2 regions of the Streptosporangium jomthongense genome follow, and region 1 is predicted to be linked to the other one. Evidence: riboswitches for the same ligand, from Rfam matches in the RefSeq annotation. Region 1 holds a riboswitch; the other holds the start of a gene.

Evidence for each region. Region 1 has a riboswitch for cobalamin ahead of ACFOYY_RS31350 (ribonucleoside-diphosphate reductase subunit alpha). Riboswitches for the same ligand answer to the same signal wherever they lie in the genome.
Region 2: linked by a shared signal. The riboswitch ahead of metE (5-methyltetrahydropteroyltriglutamate--homocysteine S-methyltransferase) and the one ahead of ACFOYY_RS31350 (ribonucleoside-diphosphate reductase subunit alpha) in region 1 are both predicted to bind cobalamin.

Annotation. Positions count from the first base shown of each region.
Region 1 is NZ_JBHSBC010000037.1:35,941-43,774, forward strand. Features, by position in the region: gene ACFOYY_RS31335 (hypothetical protein) at 25-300, shown strand; gene glmS (glutamine--fructose-6-phosphate transaminase (isomerizing)) at 312-2,132, shown strand; gene ACFOYY_RS31345 (Bug family tripartite tricarboxylate transporter substrate binding protein) at 2,224-3,243, shown strand; cobalamin riboswitch at 3,248-3,447, shown strand; gene ACFOYY_RS31350 (ribonucleoside-diphosphate reductase subunit alpha) at 3,599-5,842, shown strand; gene ACFOYY_RS31355 (ribonucleotide-diphosphate reductase subunit beta) at 5,877-6,872, shown strand; gene ACFOYY_RS31360 (mechanosensitive ion channel family protein) at 6,933-7,834, shown strand, end outside.
Region 2 is NZ_JBHSBC010000012.1:231,224-239,057, reverse strand. Features, by position in the region: gene ACFOYY_RS12820 (GbsR/MarR family transcriptional regulator) at 1-626, opposite strand, end outside; gene ACFOYY_RS12815 (serine hydrolase domain-containing protein) at 822-1,937, shown strand; gene ACFOYY_RS12810 (sigma-70 family RNA polymerase sigma factor) at 2,009-2,596, opposite strand; gene ACFOYY_RS12805 (hypothetical protein) at 3,023-3,580, opposite strand; gene ACFOYY_RS12800 (CBS domain-containing protein) at 3,727-4,161, shown strand; gene ACFOYY_RS12795 (dsRBD fold-containing protein) at 4,229-4,486, opposite strand; gene ACFOYY_RS12790 (hypothetical protein) at 4,935-5,363, opposite strand; cobalamin riboswitch at 5,713-5,942, shown strand; gene metE (5-methyltetrahydropteroyltriglutamate--homocysteine S-methyltransferase) at 6,072-7,834, shown strand, end outside.

The DNA of each region.
Region 1 (7,834 bases):
CATGGCTGCGTATGGTCCTCCTCTGTGTCGACGGCATGGCATCCCCACGAGGACCTCATCGCCCACCTGACCCGGACGAGCGCGCTCGGTCCGGGAGAGGCCGCGAGGGTGGTGGCGGACGTGCTGGCCTACTTCTCCGAGCCCACCGAGGAGTTCGTCCGGCGGCGTCACGCCGAGCTCAAGTCCAGGGGGCTGGTCAACGACGCGATCTTTCCCAGGATCGCCGCCGAGCTGAGCTCCCGCCGTGTCGCCGCACCGGAACTGTCCCTGCGCCAGTTGCGCCGGATCGTCTACGGGTAAGGAGCGGTCAGATGTGCGGAATCGTGGCCTACGTGGGGCCGAAGGACGCGGCCCCCATCCTGCTTGAGGGCCTGCAGCGCCTTGAGTACCGCGGTTACGACTCGGCCGGCGTGGTGGTCTCCAACAGAGGCCTGAAGATGCGCAAGGTCAAGGGCAGGGTCGCCGACCTGGCGGCCGTAATGCCCGCCAGGTTCAAGGGAACCCTGGGCATCGGGCACACCCGCTGGGCGACCCACGGCGCGCCCAGCGACGTCAACGCCCACCCGCACCTGTCCGCCGACGAGCGCGTCGCCGTCGTGCACAACGGCATCATCGAGAACGCCGACGAGCTGCGGGCCAAGCTGGAGGCCGACGGCGCGGTCTTCCTGTCGGAGACCGACACCGAGGTGCTCGCCCACCTGATCGCCCGCACCGTCGAGGACACCGACTCGCTGGCGGAGGCGGTCCGCGCCGCGCTCAAGCGGGTCGTCGGCACCTACGGCGTCGCGGTGGTCGACGCCCGGCGCCCCGGCGAGGTGGTCGTGGCGCGCAACGGCAGCCCGATCGTGCTGGGCATCGGCGAGAAGGAGATGTTCGCCGCCTCGGACGTGGCCGCGCTGGTCCGCTACACCCGCCAGGTGGTGCACCTGGAGGACGGCGAGCTCGCGGTGCTGAAGGCCGACGGCTTCAACACCTTCTCCAGCGACGCGCGGGAGACGGCCAAGGAGCCGCTGACGGTCGACTGGGAGGCCGGGCACTACGACACCGGCGGCTATGAGCACTACCTGCTCAAGGAGATCTCCGAGCAGCCGGAGACGGTCGCCAGGACGTTGCGCGGGCGCCTCGACGACCGCTTCCACATCGCCCATCTGGGCGGGCTCAACATGGACGCGCGGGAGAGCCGCTCCTTCCGCCGGGTGAAGATCATCGGGTGCGGCTCGGCCTACTACTCGGGCCAGATCGGCGCCCAGCTCATCGAGGAGCTGGCGCGCATCCCGTCGGACGCCGAGCCCGCCAGCGAGTTCCGCTACCGCAGCCCGGTCGTCGAGCCGGACACCCTCTACGTGGCGATCAGCCAGTCGGGGGAGACCTACGACACCCTGGCCGCCGTCCAGGAGCTCAAGCGCAAGGGCGGCCGGGTGCTCGGCATCGTCAACACCGTCGGCAGCGCCATCGCCAGGGAGGTCGACGGTGGTCTCTACCTGCACGCGGGCCCCGAGGTCTCGGTGGCGAGCACCAAGGCCTTCACCTCGACCGCGGTCGCCTTCGCGCTGCTCGCCCTGCACCTGGGAAGGGTGCGCGACCTGTCGCCCGCCGACGGCCGGCGCATCGTGGAGGGCCTTCGCGCGCTGCCCGGCCAGATCGGGGAGATCCTCGCCCTCGAACCCCGGATCAAGGAGCTGGCCGGCAAGTACGCCGACTCGCCGAGCATGATGTTCGTCGGCAGGGTCAGGGGATACCCGGTGGCCAGGGAGGGCGCGCAGAAGCTCAAGGAGGTCTCCTACGTGCACGCCGAGGCCTACCCGGCCAGCGAGCTCAAGCACGGGCCGCTGGCGCTGATCGGCCCGGAGATGCCGACCGTGGCGGTCGTCCCCGACGACGAGCTGCTGGACAAGAACCTCACCACGCTGGGGGAGATCCGCGCGCGCGGCGGGCGGGTGCTCATGGTCGGGCACCGCGAGGCCGATCCCCGGCTGGCCGACGACTGCCTGGTGGTGCCCAGGAACGAGATCGAGCTCGACCCGATCCTGCTGTCGATCCCGCTGCAGCTGTTCGCCTACCACGCGGCCGTCGCGCTCGGCCGCGACGTGGACAAGCCGCGCAACCTCGCCAAGAGCGTCACCGTGGAGTGAGCGCCTGATGCCCCAATTGCGGTGCAGAGAGTGACATATCTGCAACGTAGGGTATCGAGAGATCTGGGGGATCTCGGCGGAAGGGACGCTTATGCACCGTAGGCGATTCCTCGCGCTCGCGCTGGGGGTCATGGTCGCCGGGGGCTGCGGTGACATGGGCGGCCCCGGTGCGGGGTGGGCGCGCAGGCTGACCATCGTCGCGCCGGTCGTCCGCGGGCGGCGCTGGGACCAGGCCGCCCACGCGCTGGCCGCGATCCTGACCGGCGAGAGGATGGCCGGTGCGGTCGAGGTGAGCGGCGCGGGCGCCCAGGGGATGGCCGCCCTGACCGCGTTCGCCGCCGTCGGGGGCCCCTTCGCGCGCGAGGGCCGGGTGTTCCTGGCGGGCGTGCCGATGCTGGCGGGCGGCGAGACCGCCGACGCGGACTCCGTGCTGGCGGCCTCGACCCCGCTGGCCAGGCTGGCCGGAGACTGGTCCGTCCTGGCCGTCTCCCCGAACTCCCTGCTGCGGACCTTCGAGGACTTCGTCGCGGCGCTGCGCCGCGACCCGGCGCGGCTGGTGGTCGGGGGAGGGGCCGAGGGCGGCTCCGACCACGTGCTCTACGGCATGATCGGCAAGTGCCTCGGCGTCGACGTCAGGCTGATGGAGTACGCCGGCTACCCGACCGAGTCCGAGGCCGTCGAGGCGCTGCACGAGGGGCGGGTGGCCGCGCTCCTCGGCTCGGCCGGCTCCCTCCTGCCGAAGATCGCCACGGGCCGGCTGATGCCGCTCGCGGTCTCCTCGGGGGAGCGGATCGACGGCATCGACGCGCCGACGCTGATGGAGCGGGAGGTGCGCCTGGAGTACGCCGACTGGTGCGGGGTGCTCGGTCCCCGGGCCATGAGCCCCGGCGACCGGGACGGGGCGGTCGCCCTGTGCGACCGGATCGACGCCTCGCCCCGATGGCAGGCCGTGTGCGCGGCCAACGGCTGGCACCGGGCGTACCTGAGCGGTGACGACTTCCGCCGGTGGCTGGTCACGGAGACCCGCCGTACCCGCGCGGTGCTCAACGAGCTCGGGTTGCTGAGCATCCCCGACACAAACTGTTGGGGTGGTTGCGTCAGGCGGCACTAGATGTAGGATCCTGGTCGTCGCTGGTTCGCCCACGAGGGCGAGGCAACAGGGAACCCGGTGAGAGACCGGGACTGCCCCGCAGCGGTGAACGGGAACGAAAGCCGTCAACTGAGCACTGGGTGAACCACGCCCGGGAAGCGACGGCCGGTAGGAGCGCGCGTCACGCCCGTGAGTCCGAAGACCTGCCCGCGGTGTGTGGAGAGGGGACCGACCAGGTCCCCGCTCGGCACGAGAGTTGTCCAGGGCTTCGAGGGAGAGCCGCGGGACGAGGCGGTCCGGCGTGCCCGGGAGCCGCCCGTTGACGCGCGCCCTGCTCCGTGAGCCGTACGGGGATTACCTGCACGAGGGGTGGCACGTGACACAGACCTTGGCCGAGAAGGCGGAGAAGACCGGGCACTCGCCGGACGATCGCAGGCGGGCGATCGAGGAGGCCGCGGCCCGGGTGATCACCGACCCGGAGAACTCCAGAGCCGCCGCCAGGCTGCTGACAGGCCTGATCGCCGAGGAGGCCGCCGAGCACGGCGTCACGACATTCTCCGAGTCGATCGCCGCGACCCACGGCGCGGGGCTCCTGCAGGACGGGCTGGCCGCCTTCGTCGCCGCCAACGCCGCCGCCCTCGACGCGCTGGTCGACCCGGCCGCCGACGACAGGTTCGAGTACTTCGGGCTGCGCACCGTCTACGACCGCTACCTGCTGCGCCACCCGAGCACCCGCAAGGTCCTCGAACGCCCCCAGCACTTCCTGCTGCGCGTGGCCTGCGGTCTGTCGGAGACGGTCGAGGAGGCCGCCGAACTGTACGGGCTCATGGCCACTCTGTCCTACCTGCCCAGTTCGCCCACCCTGTTCAACTCCGGTTCCCGCAGGCCCCAGCTGTCCTCCTGCTTCCTGCTCGACTCCCCGAGGGACGAGCTAGAGGCCATCTACCAGCGCTACGGCCAGGTCGCCCGCCTGTCGAAGTACGCCGGGGGCATCGGCATCGCCTGGACCCGGGTCCGCTCGCGCGGCTCGCTGATCCGCGGCACCAACGGCCACTCGAACGGCATCGTGCCGTGGCTGCGCACCCTCGACTCCAGCGTCGCCGCCGTCAACCAGGGCGGCCGTCGCAAGGGCGCGGCCTGCGTCTACCTGGAGCCCTGGCACGCCGACATCGAGGAGTTCCTCGAACTGCGCGACAACACCGGCGAGGAGGCGCGCCGTACGCACAATCTGAACCTCGCCAACTGGATCCCCGACGAGTTCATGCGGCGGGTCGAGGCCGACGAGATGTGGTCGCTGTTCGACCCCAAGGAGGTCCCGCACCTCACCGACCTGTACGGCGAGGCGTTCGAGGAGGCCTACCGCAGGGCGGAGGCCGAGGGCGGGTTCGTCAGGCAGGTCCCGGCCCGTGCCCTGTACGGCCGCATGATGCGCACGCTGGCCCAGACCGGCAACGGCTGGATGACCTTCAAGGACGCCTCGAACCGGACCTCGAACCAGACGGCCCGTCCGGGCAACGTCATCCACCTGTCGAACCTGTGCACCGAGATCCTGGAGGTCACCAGCGACGCGGAGACCGCCGTCTGCAACCTCGGCTCGATCAACCTGGCGGCCCACCTCACCGCGGACGGTGTGGACTGGGAGCGGCTGCGCCGTACGGCTCGCACCGCGGTCAGGTTCCTGGACAGGACCATCGACCTGGGCTTCTACCCGACGCCCGAGGCCCGCGCGGCCAACGAGCGCTGGCGGCCCGTCGGGCTGGGCGTGATGGGGCTGGCCGACGTCTTCTTCGCGCTGCGGCTGCCGTTCGACTCGCCGCGGGCGCTTGAGCTGTCGACCCGGATCGCCGAGGAGATCGCGCTGGCCGCCTACGCCACCTCCAGCGACCTGGCCGCCGAGCGGGGGCGCCACCCCTCCTACGGGGACACCCGCGCCGCCGACGGCGTGCTGCACCCCGACCACTACGGGGCCGCCCGTTCGGCGGAGTGGACGGCGCTCAGGGAGCGGATCGCCGTGACCGGCCTGCGCAACTCGCTGATGATCGCGATCGCCCCCACGGCCACCATCGCCTCCATCGCGGGCTGCTACGAGTGCATCGAGCCCCAGGTGTCGAACGTCTTCAAGCGCGAGACCCTCTCCGGGGAGTTCCTCCAGGTCAACCGCTATCTGGTCGCCGACCTCACGGCCCGGGGCCTGTGGACCCCGCAGATCAGGGACGCGATCAAGCGGGCGGACGGCTCGATCCAGGACGTCCCGGGCATCCCCGACGACCTCAGGACGCTCTACCGGACCGCGTGGGAGCTGCCGCAGAAGGCGCTGATCGACCTGGCCGCGGCGCGCGCGCCGTACATCGACCAGTCGCAGTCGCTCAACCTGTTCATGGCGACCCCGACCATCGGCAAGCTCTCCTCGATGTACGCCTACGCCTGGCGCTCGGGCCTGAAGACCACCTACTACCTGCGCTCCCGTCCGGCCACCCGCATCGCGCAGACCACCGTGTCGGCCACTGTGCCGGCCGCTGTGTCAGCGACTGTGCCGGCCACCGCGGCACAGTCGCTCCCCGAGCAGGACGTGATCGCCTGCTCGCTGGAGAACCCCGAGTACTGCGACGCCTGCCAGTAGGCCCCGTGACCCAAGCCGAAAGGTCATTCTCCGAATGCTGCTCGACCCCGGTATGAACCTCACCCTGCGCCCCATGCGCTACCCGGACTTCTACGAACGCTACCGGGCGGCCATCCGCAACACCTGGACCGTCGAGGAGGTGGACCTCAACTCCGACGTGGCGGACCTGGCCAGAATGACGCCGGAGGAGCGCCACCTGATCAACCGTCTCGTCGCGTTCTTCGCGACCGGTGACTCGATCGTGGCCAACAACCTGGTGCTCAACCTCTACCAGCACGTCAACGCCCCCGAGGCGCGCCTGTACCTCAGCAGGCAGCTCTACGAGGAGGCGGTGCACGTCCAGTTCTACCTGACGCTGCTCGACACCTACCTGCCCGACCACGAGGAGCGGGCCAGGGCCTTCGCCGCGATCGAGCACATCCCCTCGATCAGGGACAAGGCCGAGTTCTGCTTCCGGTGGATCGACTCGCTCGGCGGGCTGACCAGCCTGCGGACGCGGGACGACCGGCGGGCGTTCCTGCTCAACCTGATCTGCTTCGCCGCGTGCATCGAGGGCCTGTTCTTCTACGGGGCCTTCGCCTACGTCTACTGGTTCCGCTCGCGGGGCCTGCTCGGCGGCCTGGCCACCGGGACCAACTGGGTCTTCCGCGACGAGTCCATGCACATGGAGTTCGCCTTCTCCGTGGTGGACACCGTACGGGCCGAGGAACCCGGCCTGTTCGACGACGAGCTCGGCGCCCAGGTCACCCGGATGCTGGAGGAGGCGGTCGCGGCGGAGCTGGCCTTCGCCGAGGACCTGTGCGGCGAGGGCCGGTCCGGCATGGACCCCGGCCAGATGCGGCAGTACCTCGAATACGTGGCCGACCAGCGGCTGACCCGGCTCGGGCTGCCCGTCCGGTACGGCACCGCCAACCCCTTCGCGTTCATGGAGCTGCAGGACGTCCAGGAGCTCGCGAACTTCTTCGAGCGGAGAGTTTCGGCCTATCAGATAGCAGTTGAGGGAACTGTCGCTTTTGACGAGGCCTTCTGAATAGGCCGCGCGTCCCGGGGCATCCACCCGGCAAGCGACCGTCAGGGGGGAAGAGCGTCCGTGTCCAGATGGATCATCCTGATCGCCTCGATGCTGGCCGCCGTCGCCTGCGTGGAGATGGTACGGCGGGCACTGCGCTGGAGGCTGATCGGCGAGCGGTGGGTCCTGGCCGGGCCGCTCGTGCGCCGCTGCACCTGGCCCGCCTTCGCCCTGGCGGTCGTGGCGACCGCCAACACGCTCTACCTTCCCGGCATGGCCAAGGGGACGGTCGACGAAGCGATCGAGCGGACGATCACCCTTTTCATGATCGGATGCGTCACCTGGCTGGCCATCCAGGCCGCCTACGCGGTCACCGACGTGGTCCTCGACCGCCTGGTCAGCGTCGAGGGGGAGCGTAACCGGCGGGCCAGGAGGATCCGCACCCAGATCTCCCTGGTCCGCCGGGTCGCCTCAGCGGTGGTCGTCCTGCTGGCGCTGGGCGCCATGCTGTTCACCTTCCCGCAGGTACGCGCGCTCGGCGCCGGACTGCTCGCCTCGGCGGGCATCGCGGGCGTCGTCGTCGGCATCGCCGCCCAGTCGATGCTGGGCAACCTGCTGGCCGGCCTGCAACTGGTCTTCAGCGACGCGCTCAGACTCGACGACGTGGTGGTCGTGCAGGGGGAGTGGGGGCGGATCGAGGAGCTCAGCCTCACCTACGTGGTGCTGCGCCTGTGGGACGAACGCAGGCTGGTGCTCCCGGTCTCCTACTTCACCACCAACCCGTTCGAGAACTGGACCAGGCACACCAGCCGGGTGATCGGCGCGGTGATGCTCAGGATCGACTGGACCGTCCCCGTCGAGGAACTGCGTGTCGAGCTCTACCGGGCCCTGCGCGAGCACCCGCTGTGGGACCAGAAGGACTGGACCCTCCAGGTCACCGACACCCTGCCGAACGGGCTGCTCGAAGTGCGGGCGCTGATGAG
Region 2 (7,834 bases), on a different contig from region 1:
TTCAGCCGGGCACCGGCGGGGGTGGCCGGACCGAGGACCTCGGCACCGCCGTCGGCGACCTCGGCGAGTCGGGCGTTCCTGCGGGCGCTGGCCAGCCACGACCGGTGCCAGATGTCGCCGTCGATGACGTAGCGGTCACGACGCCGCCGGGAATCGCGTTCGCGCCGGATCAACCGCTGCTGCTCAAGTTGGGTGACGGCCTTCGAGACGGAGGCCGGGCTGACCTGGAGCCGCTGGACGAGTTCGGCGGCGGTGAGGTTGCCGCTGTCGGTGGTGTAGAGGCAGGCGAGCACCCGAGCGGTCATGCGGGGCAGTCCGGTGTCCACCAGCATGGTGCTGAAGTCGTCTTCCAGTTGCCTGATCGTCTCCGGATTCCGTCCCTGCCCGTCTCTGACCGCCGGCGCCGGCTGGGACTCGGCGGACCTGTTGCGGTGGGCCCGGATCCCGGTCGCGTGGTGGGCCCGGTCGGCCTGGTAACCGCCGGCCCCGCCGTTGCGGATGACCTCGCGGGTGACGGTGGAGATCGGGCGTCCGAGGCATTTGGCGATCTCGGTGTAGGTGAGCCCTTCGGCCAGTCCCCTGGCGATTTCCCGGCGTTCCTCGTATGTCAGTCTGCCGCCTGGCATCGGCGCTGCGCCTCCTCCCGTTGAAAACAAATATTGCATTCGCTGGCAGCTCATTGCAAGTAGGGATTTTGCATTCACCTTCATTGTCATTGCAAAACGCCGGGTGAATGTCTCGGATTTTATTGACGGCGCTCTGAATGCAAACTAGCTTTTGTGTCTGTAAAACACGCGCTGTCTCGTGTATCGGAGTTCGATGTGATCGCATCCCTCCTTCTCGCCGCCGCGCTCGTGGCGAGCCCCGCCCAGGTACAGTCCGTGCTTGACCGGGCCGTATCCGAAAACGGGGCACCCGGCATCGCCGCCGAGGTACGCGAGGGGAACAAACGGTGGTTCGGTTCGGCGGGGTTCTCAAACACCGAAACGGCTCGCGGGCGCCGCCCGAACGAGCGTTTCAGAATCGGCAGTGCCACCAAGGCGTTCACCGCCGCCGTGGTACTGCAACTGGCCGGAGAGGGCAGGCTGAGCCTGGACGACCGTATTCAGCACTGGCTGCCCGGACTGGTGCGGGGCAACGGATACGACGGCGGAAGGATCACCGTCCGGCAATTGCTCAACCACACCAGCGGAATCTTCAACTACGGCAACGACCCCGAATTCTTCGCCAAGGGGCGGGGCGCCGCGTGGTTCGAGCACCGCTACGACGTCGTCACGCCGGAGGAGCTGGTGGGGATCGCGTTGCGCAACCCACCGTACTTCGCCCCCGGCGGGGGCTTCGCCTACTCCAACACCAACTACATCCTGGCCGCCATGATCGTGGAGAAGGCGACAGGCAGGACCTTCGGTGACGAGGTGACCCGGCGGATCATCCGGCCGTTGCGCCTGACCGGGACATACCTTCCCGGAACGGAGGCGAGGATCCGAGGTCCGCACCCCGTGCACTACTCCACCCTGTTCTCCCAGGAACCCAACCCGGCGGTCTACGACGCCGGCGACATGAACCAGTCCGCCGCCTGGTCGGCCGGCGGGATGGTCTCGACGGTCGGTGACCTCAACCGGTTCTTCGGCGCGCTGCTGGGCGGCCGATTACTGCCCGCCGCCCAGCAGAGGGAGATGTTCACCACCGTCGAGACCAAGGGCGGGCCCGCCTGGATCCCCGGCACCCGTTACGGACTCGGCGTCTTCACCCAGAGACTGTCGTGCGGCACGTGGGTCTGGGGTAACGCCGGTGCCACCTACGGATCATGGACGTACGCCATGGGGCGGCGAGACGGCAGGCACATGCTGGCCACCGAGATCAACGGCGACTGGAGCGGGCTGAACGTCTTCGCCGACGTCCTGTCGGCCGAGTTCTGCCCGGTCGGGTCCCGGTGAGCCCGCCGCCGGCATCCGGGGATCTGGCCTTCTCGCGCAGGTCAGGGCATGACGATCGTTCGGGACGGGGGTCAGGCGGCCCGGTCGGCGGCGGTCAGGGAGGCGATCAGCTGGGATCTGGCGCGGGCAACGCGGGAGCGTACGGTGCCGACCGGGCAGCCGATCAGTTCGGCGGCCTCGCCGTACGGCACCCCGACCAGCTGGGTCAGCACGAAGGCCTCGCGGCGTTCACGCGGGACCCTGGACAGCAGGTCGGCCAGGGCGACTCCGTCCTCGCGTCCGGGAAGCCCGAGGGGCTGACGGCGTTCGGCCGCCGACTGCCAGTCCGTGAGGTCGGCGAGGAGCGGACGGCGGGCCGCGGACCGGAAGCGGTCGATGACGACCCGCCGGGCGATGGACAGCAGCCAGGTCCGGGCGGAGGAGCGGCCCGCGAAACGGGGCAGGGCGAGCAGGGCCCGTACGAAGGTCTCCTGCGTCAGGTCCTCCGCCGCGTGGGTCCCGGCCAGGTGGGCGACGAAGCGCAGTACGTCCGGGTAGACGGCGCGGGCGAAGGCCTCGACGGTGTCGGGCGCCCCCGCACGCGCGGCCAGCGCGAGCGCCGTCACCTGCTCGTCGGAGAGCCAGGAGGGGGTGGACGGGATGGGTGTGACAGGAGGCATAGGGGTTCCTTCGGCGCTGGTCAAGACGGGCCGAGGGCATCGGAAGGTGCCCGCCAGACAGGTGATCGACGGCTTGCGGGGGGTGTTCGGGCATGGAGGAGGAGCCCAGGGAAGGGGCCCGGCGAAGAAGCACGGCGAGGACGTAGGGCACGTCCGGGCATGACGGGTTGGCCGGGCCAGGGACGGGCTCGGCGGGAGGTGGTGCCGACCCCTTGGCTTCGGGAGGATCGCCCGGTCACCGGGCAGGGGAGAGCACCCGACCGGGGACTGGGAGAGCGCCTGGCCACGGAGGGTCCGGGAAGGGGCGTCCTGGAAGACCGGAGGGAACCTCCGATCCCGAAGGGGCCGGAGGAGTACCGGTCACGAAGGAGCGGAGAGCGCTCCGGTCATGGAGGGGCGACGGAACACCCGGGGTCCGTGTGGGGCTCAGCCGACGGGGACGGGCAGGGGTGGGCCGCGGCGCCGTAGCGCGGGAAGGACGTCCCGCCCGCCGTACGGCGTGGCCTCATGGGTGGTCACCGGCCGCCGGACGGGGGCGACCACCTCGGTGGGGACGGTGAGGAGCAGCCGGATCACCGGCAGGCGGCGGCCGTACAGGCGGATCATCAGCCACACCGCGCTCTCACCGCGGTACAGCCACCAGCCGGTGCCCAGCGCGACGGCCAGGTGGACCGCGGTCATGCCGGAGGTGGGATGGCCGTGGTCGCCGAGGATCGTGGTGTGCGGCCCGTGCGCGGCCCGGCTGAACAGCTCGTGCAGCAGGAGCTGCACGCCACCGGTGGCCGTGAGCACCACCTCGGGGCCGCGTTCACGACCGCCGAGCGGGTAGGCGACGTAGAAGGAGACGACGACGCCGAGAATCCCGAGGAACGGCGGGACGAGACCGCCTCCGGCCAGGGCGTGGCCGCCCGCGGAGACCACGGTGCACAGCGTCGCGAAGACGATGGCACGTGGCACGCGAAGCGCCGACGCCGCGAGGGTCACACCCGACATCCTGACATCCGGGTGGCCCGCCGAGAAGGCCGTGATCGTGGATCACAGTCTTTCTCTCCAGAATCGCCCCACTGAATCCGAATTTATCGGGCATAGGGCTATAGAGGCCCACAAACCTACCGTCAGGAGGGGTGACGATGACGAGAACGGAGACAGGCAGGACGGTCCGGGACCTGATGCACCCGGACGCGCGGTGCGTCGGTGAACACGACAGTCTGCGTACGGCCGCGCGGATGATGCGCGACCTGGATGTGGGCGCGCTGCCGGTCTGCGGGGACGACGACCGGCTCAAGGGGATCATCACCGACCGTGACATCGTGATCAAGTGCTGCGCAGAGGGCGGGAACCTCGACGAGACGACGGCGAGTGAGCTCGCCCAGGGGCTGATCTGGATCGACGTCGAAGGCAGCGTCGACGAGGCGCTGACCATGATGGAACGGCACCGGATCAAGCGTCTGCCCGTGATCGAGAACCACCGCATCGTCGGCATGATCAGTGAGGCCGACCTGGCCAAGGGCCTGCCCGACGACAAGCTCGCCGAGTTCGTCCACCAGGTCTACGGCCGGCGGTGAACCGGGGCCCGTCCGCCGGAGTCCGTGAGGGCGACGGCGGGCGGGCCGGTCCGTGCGCGGGGCCCCCTCACCACGAGGTAGGGCCGGTCAGCTGGGCGATGTCCGCCGAGGTGACGCTCATCAGCCTGCCGGACAGGTCGGCCAGCGCCCTGGCGGCGGCGAGCTCGTCGCCGATCTCGGCCACCGGATCGTCGGACGGGTTGCGGCGTGCCCGGCCGATCCCCGCCAGTTCCCCGGCGCCCGCGATGGGCAGGACCGCCCTGGCGAAGGTCTCGTCGCCGTCCTCGGTGATGGAGACCCGTACGTCCCACTGCTTGGATCGCATGATCTGAACCCCCGTTCTTCGTGACGGTGGCGGCGCCCGCTCTCCGGGCGCGAAGCCGTCACCTCCAGTGTCGGAGCCGTACGGCGTGACCATCAGGGACGAAGGTCCCGCCCTTGGGGGACGGGCTCCCCTAGGACCTGTTTTGCGGATCTTTCCGCCTGCCGCGGTCGCCCAGGCGGCGCCCCGCCGCGTTGTCGCCCCACCCCACGAAAACGCTCCGCGTTTGCCGCGGGGGCCCGGGGAGAATCTGTCGCCCATAACTCCGTTATGAGCTCCTCCTCCGCCTCGCGGGGCATCCACCTGGACGATCCTCGCCACGGCGAAGATCCACAAAACAGGTCCTGGGCGGGGCGTCGTGCCCTTGGGGAAACGGGAAACGGAGCGATCCCGTTTCCCGTTTCCCGGCACTCGTTCTCCGTGAGCCCGCGACGGGCTCGTCGCGAGTTCTCTAACGCGAGGTGGTGGAAACCGGCAGGCGGGACTCCTCCCGCTGTTCCTCGTGCCCCTCGCGCCGGGGGAGGGTCGCGGCGACGACCAATGTCCCGGCGATCAGGACGACGTTCTTGACGACGAACTCGCCCTCCATTGTGAGCATGAGCGGGTTTCCGTCCTTGAACGCGACACCCGGGTGGAGCACCAGGACCAGGAACGTGCCGACGAGGTGGAGCAGGAGCACGGGCAGGAACGGGCGCAGCCACCGGCCGGTGAACAGCGCCAGGGCCACCGCGACCTCGAACACGCCCAGGGCGGGCACCACGAACGACGCGGGCAGCGGCACGAAGGACAGGGTGTCGGCGACCAGGGCGCCGACCGGGCTGACGTTCGCCACCTTCAGCACGCCGAACCACAGGAACACCAGGCCAAGCGTCCCTCGCATGATGACCGGGAAACGCCGGTGGAGAATGGCGGCGACTCGCGACTTGACATCGGTTAGGGCGCTTGGTATACGCCCTTGATGGAGATGTGACCCTTTAGTCCGATACATGGTTAACTCCGATGGCTGGGGGGTTTGCCGGGTCTAATATAGCCTGCCCTTTTCTTTCGGAAATTGTAGGAAATGGGGTCTTAGGTCACGGTTGTTGAGTCGCGAAAGCGGGGGACGGAGATTTTCCCGCGACCCGCGAATTCCCCCGTACGGTTTCAGGCGGCCCGGGGCGACGGGAGAACGATCCCGCGAACCCGCCGGCGGGCCCGAATATGGTTGTCGCTCCGCCATCGGATGCGCGTAGGGTTGGGGACGCAGTCGGTTCGCCCTGCCCGCCAGGCAGACGCGTCGTAAGAGGGAACCCGGTGTGACTCCGGGACTGCCCCGCAGCGGTGAGTGGGAACGACCGCCGTCAAACGCACTGGATCCGGCAGATTGGGTCCGGGAAGCGACGGCCACTAGGTGTCAGGGCGAGACAACGGCCCGGACGTGCCCGCGAGTCCGAAGACCTGCCACTGCCCGCGTGCGACCACGCACGCGGTGACCTCGGTGACCTCGCGGGTGGGTCGGCGGCATGGGACGGGCCTGGTGCGCCCGCCTCTCCTTCGTCTCTCCCCTCGGGGCACCGGAGTCCTTTCGTGACTCGCGAAGGAGAGTTCCGTGACCGAGACTTCCTCCCCCACCGTGTACGGCTACCCCCGTCAGGGGCCGGACCGTGAGCTGAAGAAGGCGATCGAGGGCCACTGGGCGGGCCGGGTGACCGAGCGTGACCTGCTGGACGTCGCGGCCGGGCTGCGCGCAGGCAACTGGCGGCACCTGACGGAGGCGGGGGTGCGGGAGGTGCCGACCGGCGACTTCTCGCTGTACGACCACGTCCTCGACACCACCGTCATGGTCGGCGCCGTCCCCCCGCGTCACCGAGCCGTCGTGGAGACGGAAGGCCCCCTGGCGGGATACTTCGCCATGGCCCGGGGCACCCAGGAGGTCGCCCCGCTGGAGATGACCAAGTGGTTCGACACCAACTACCACTACCTGGTGCCGGAGCTGGGACCTGACACCGTCTTCGCCGCGGACCCGGCAAAACAGGTCGGCGAACTGCGCGAGGCCGTCGCGCTCGGGCACACCGCGCGCCCCGTGCTCGTCGGCCCCGTCACCTACCTGCTGCTGGCCAAGCCCGCCCCCGGCGCGGACCCGGCCTTCGAACCCATCGGCCTGCTCGACCGGCTGCTGCCCGTCTACGCCGAGGTGCTCGCCGCCCTGCGCGCGGCCGGTGCCGAGTGGGTGCAGCTCGACGAGCCCGCGCTGGCGCAGGACCGCGACCGGGCGGTGCTCGACGCCGCCGCCCACGCCTACCGTGAGCTCGGCGCCCTGACCGACCGGCCGAAGATCCTCGTCGCCGGTTACTTCGACCGGCTCGGAGACGCGCTGCCGGTCCTGGCCAGGGCGCCGATCGAGGGCCTGGGACTGGACTTCACCGGCCCGGCCGCGGCCAACCTGGAGGACCTGGCCCGCGCGGGCGGTCTGCCCGGCAAGCGCCTGATCGCCGGTGTCGTGGACGGCCGCAACGTGTGGATCAACGACCTGGGCGGGTCGCTGGCGACCCTGGCCACCCTGCTCGGCCTGGCCGGCCGGGTGGACGTCGCGCCCTCCTGCTCGCTGCTGCACGTCCCCGTCGACCTCGGGCTCGAACACGGCCTCGACCCGCGGGTCGGCCGCTGGCTCGCCTTCGCCAGGCAGAAGGTCGCCGAGGTCGTCACCCTGGCCACCGGGCTCAGCGAGGGAACCGGGGCCGTCGCCGGACGACTGGCCGCCAACCGGGCCGACCTGGCCTCACGCGAGGCCTCCGCGCTCACCCACGACCCCGGGGTCAGGGCCCGCGCCGCCGCGGTCACCCCCGCCGACACCCGCAGGCCCCAGCCGTACGGTGAGCGGGCGGCGGCCCAGCGCGCCCGCCTCGGCCTGCCGGAGCTGCCCACGACCACCATCGGCTCCTTCCCGCAGACCGGGCGGCTGCGGGCGGCCCGCGCCGACCTGCGCGCCGGGCGGATCGACCAGGACGCCTACGACGAGCTGATCGCCTCGGAGATCCGCTCGGTCCTGGTCTTCCAGGAGCGGGCGGGTATTGACGTCCTGGTGCACGGAGAGCCGGAACGCAACGACATGGTCCAGTACTTCGCCGAGCGGCTCAACGGCTACCTGGCCACCCAGCACGGCTGGGTGCAGTCGTACGGCACCCGCTACGTGCGCCCGCCGATCCTGGCCGGGGACGTCTCCCGCCCCAGGCCGATGACGCTGCGCTGGACGACCTACGCCCAGTCCCAGACGAGGCGTCCGGTCAAGGGCATGCTGACCGGCCCGGTCACCATGCTCGCCTGGTCCTTCGTCCGCGACGACCAGCCGCAGGCCGAGACCGCCCGCCAGGT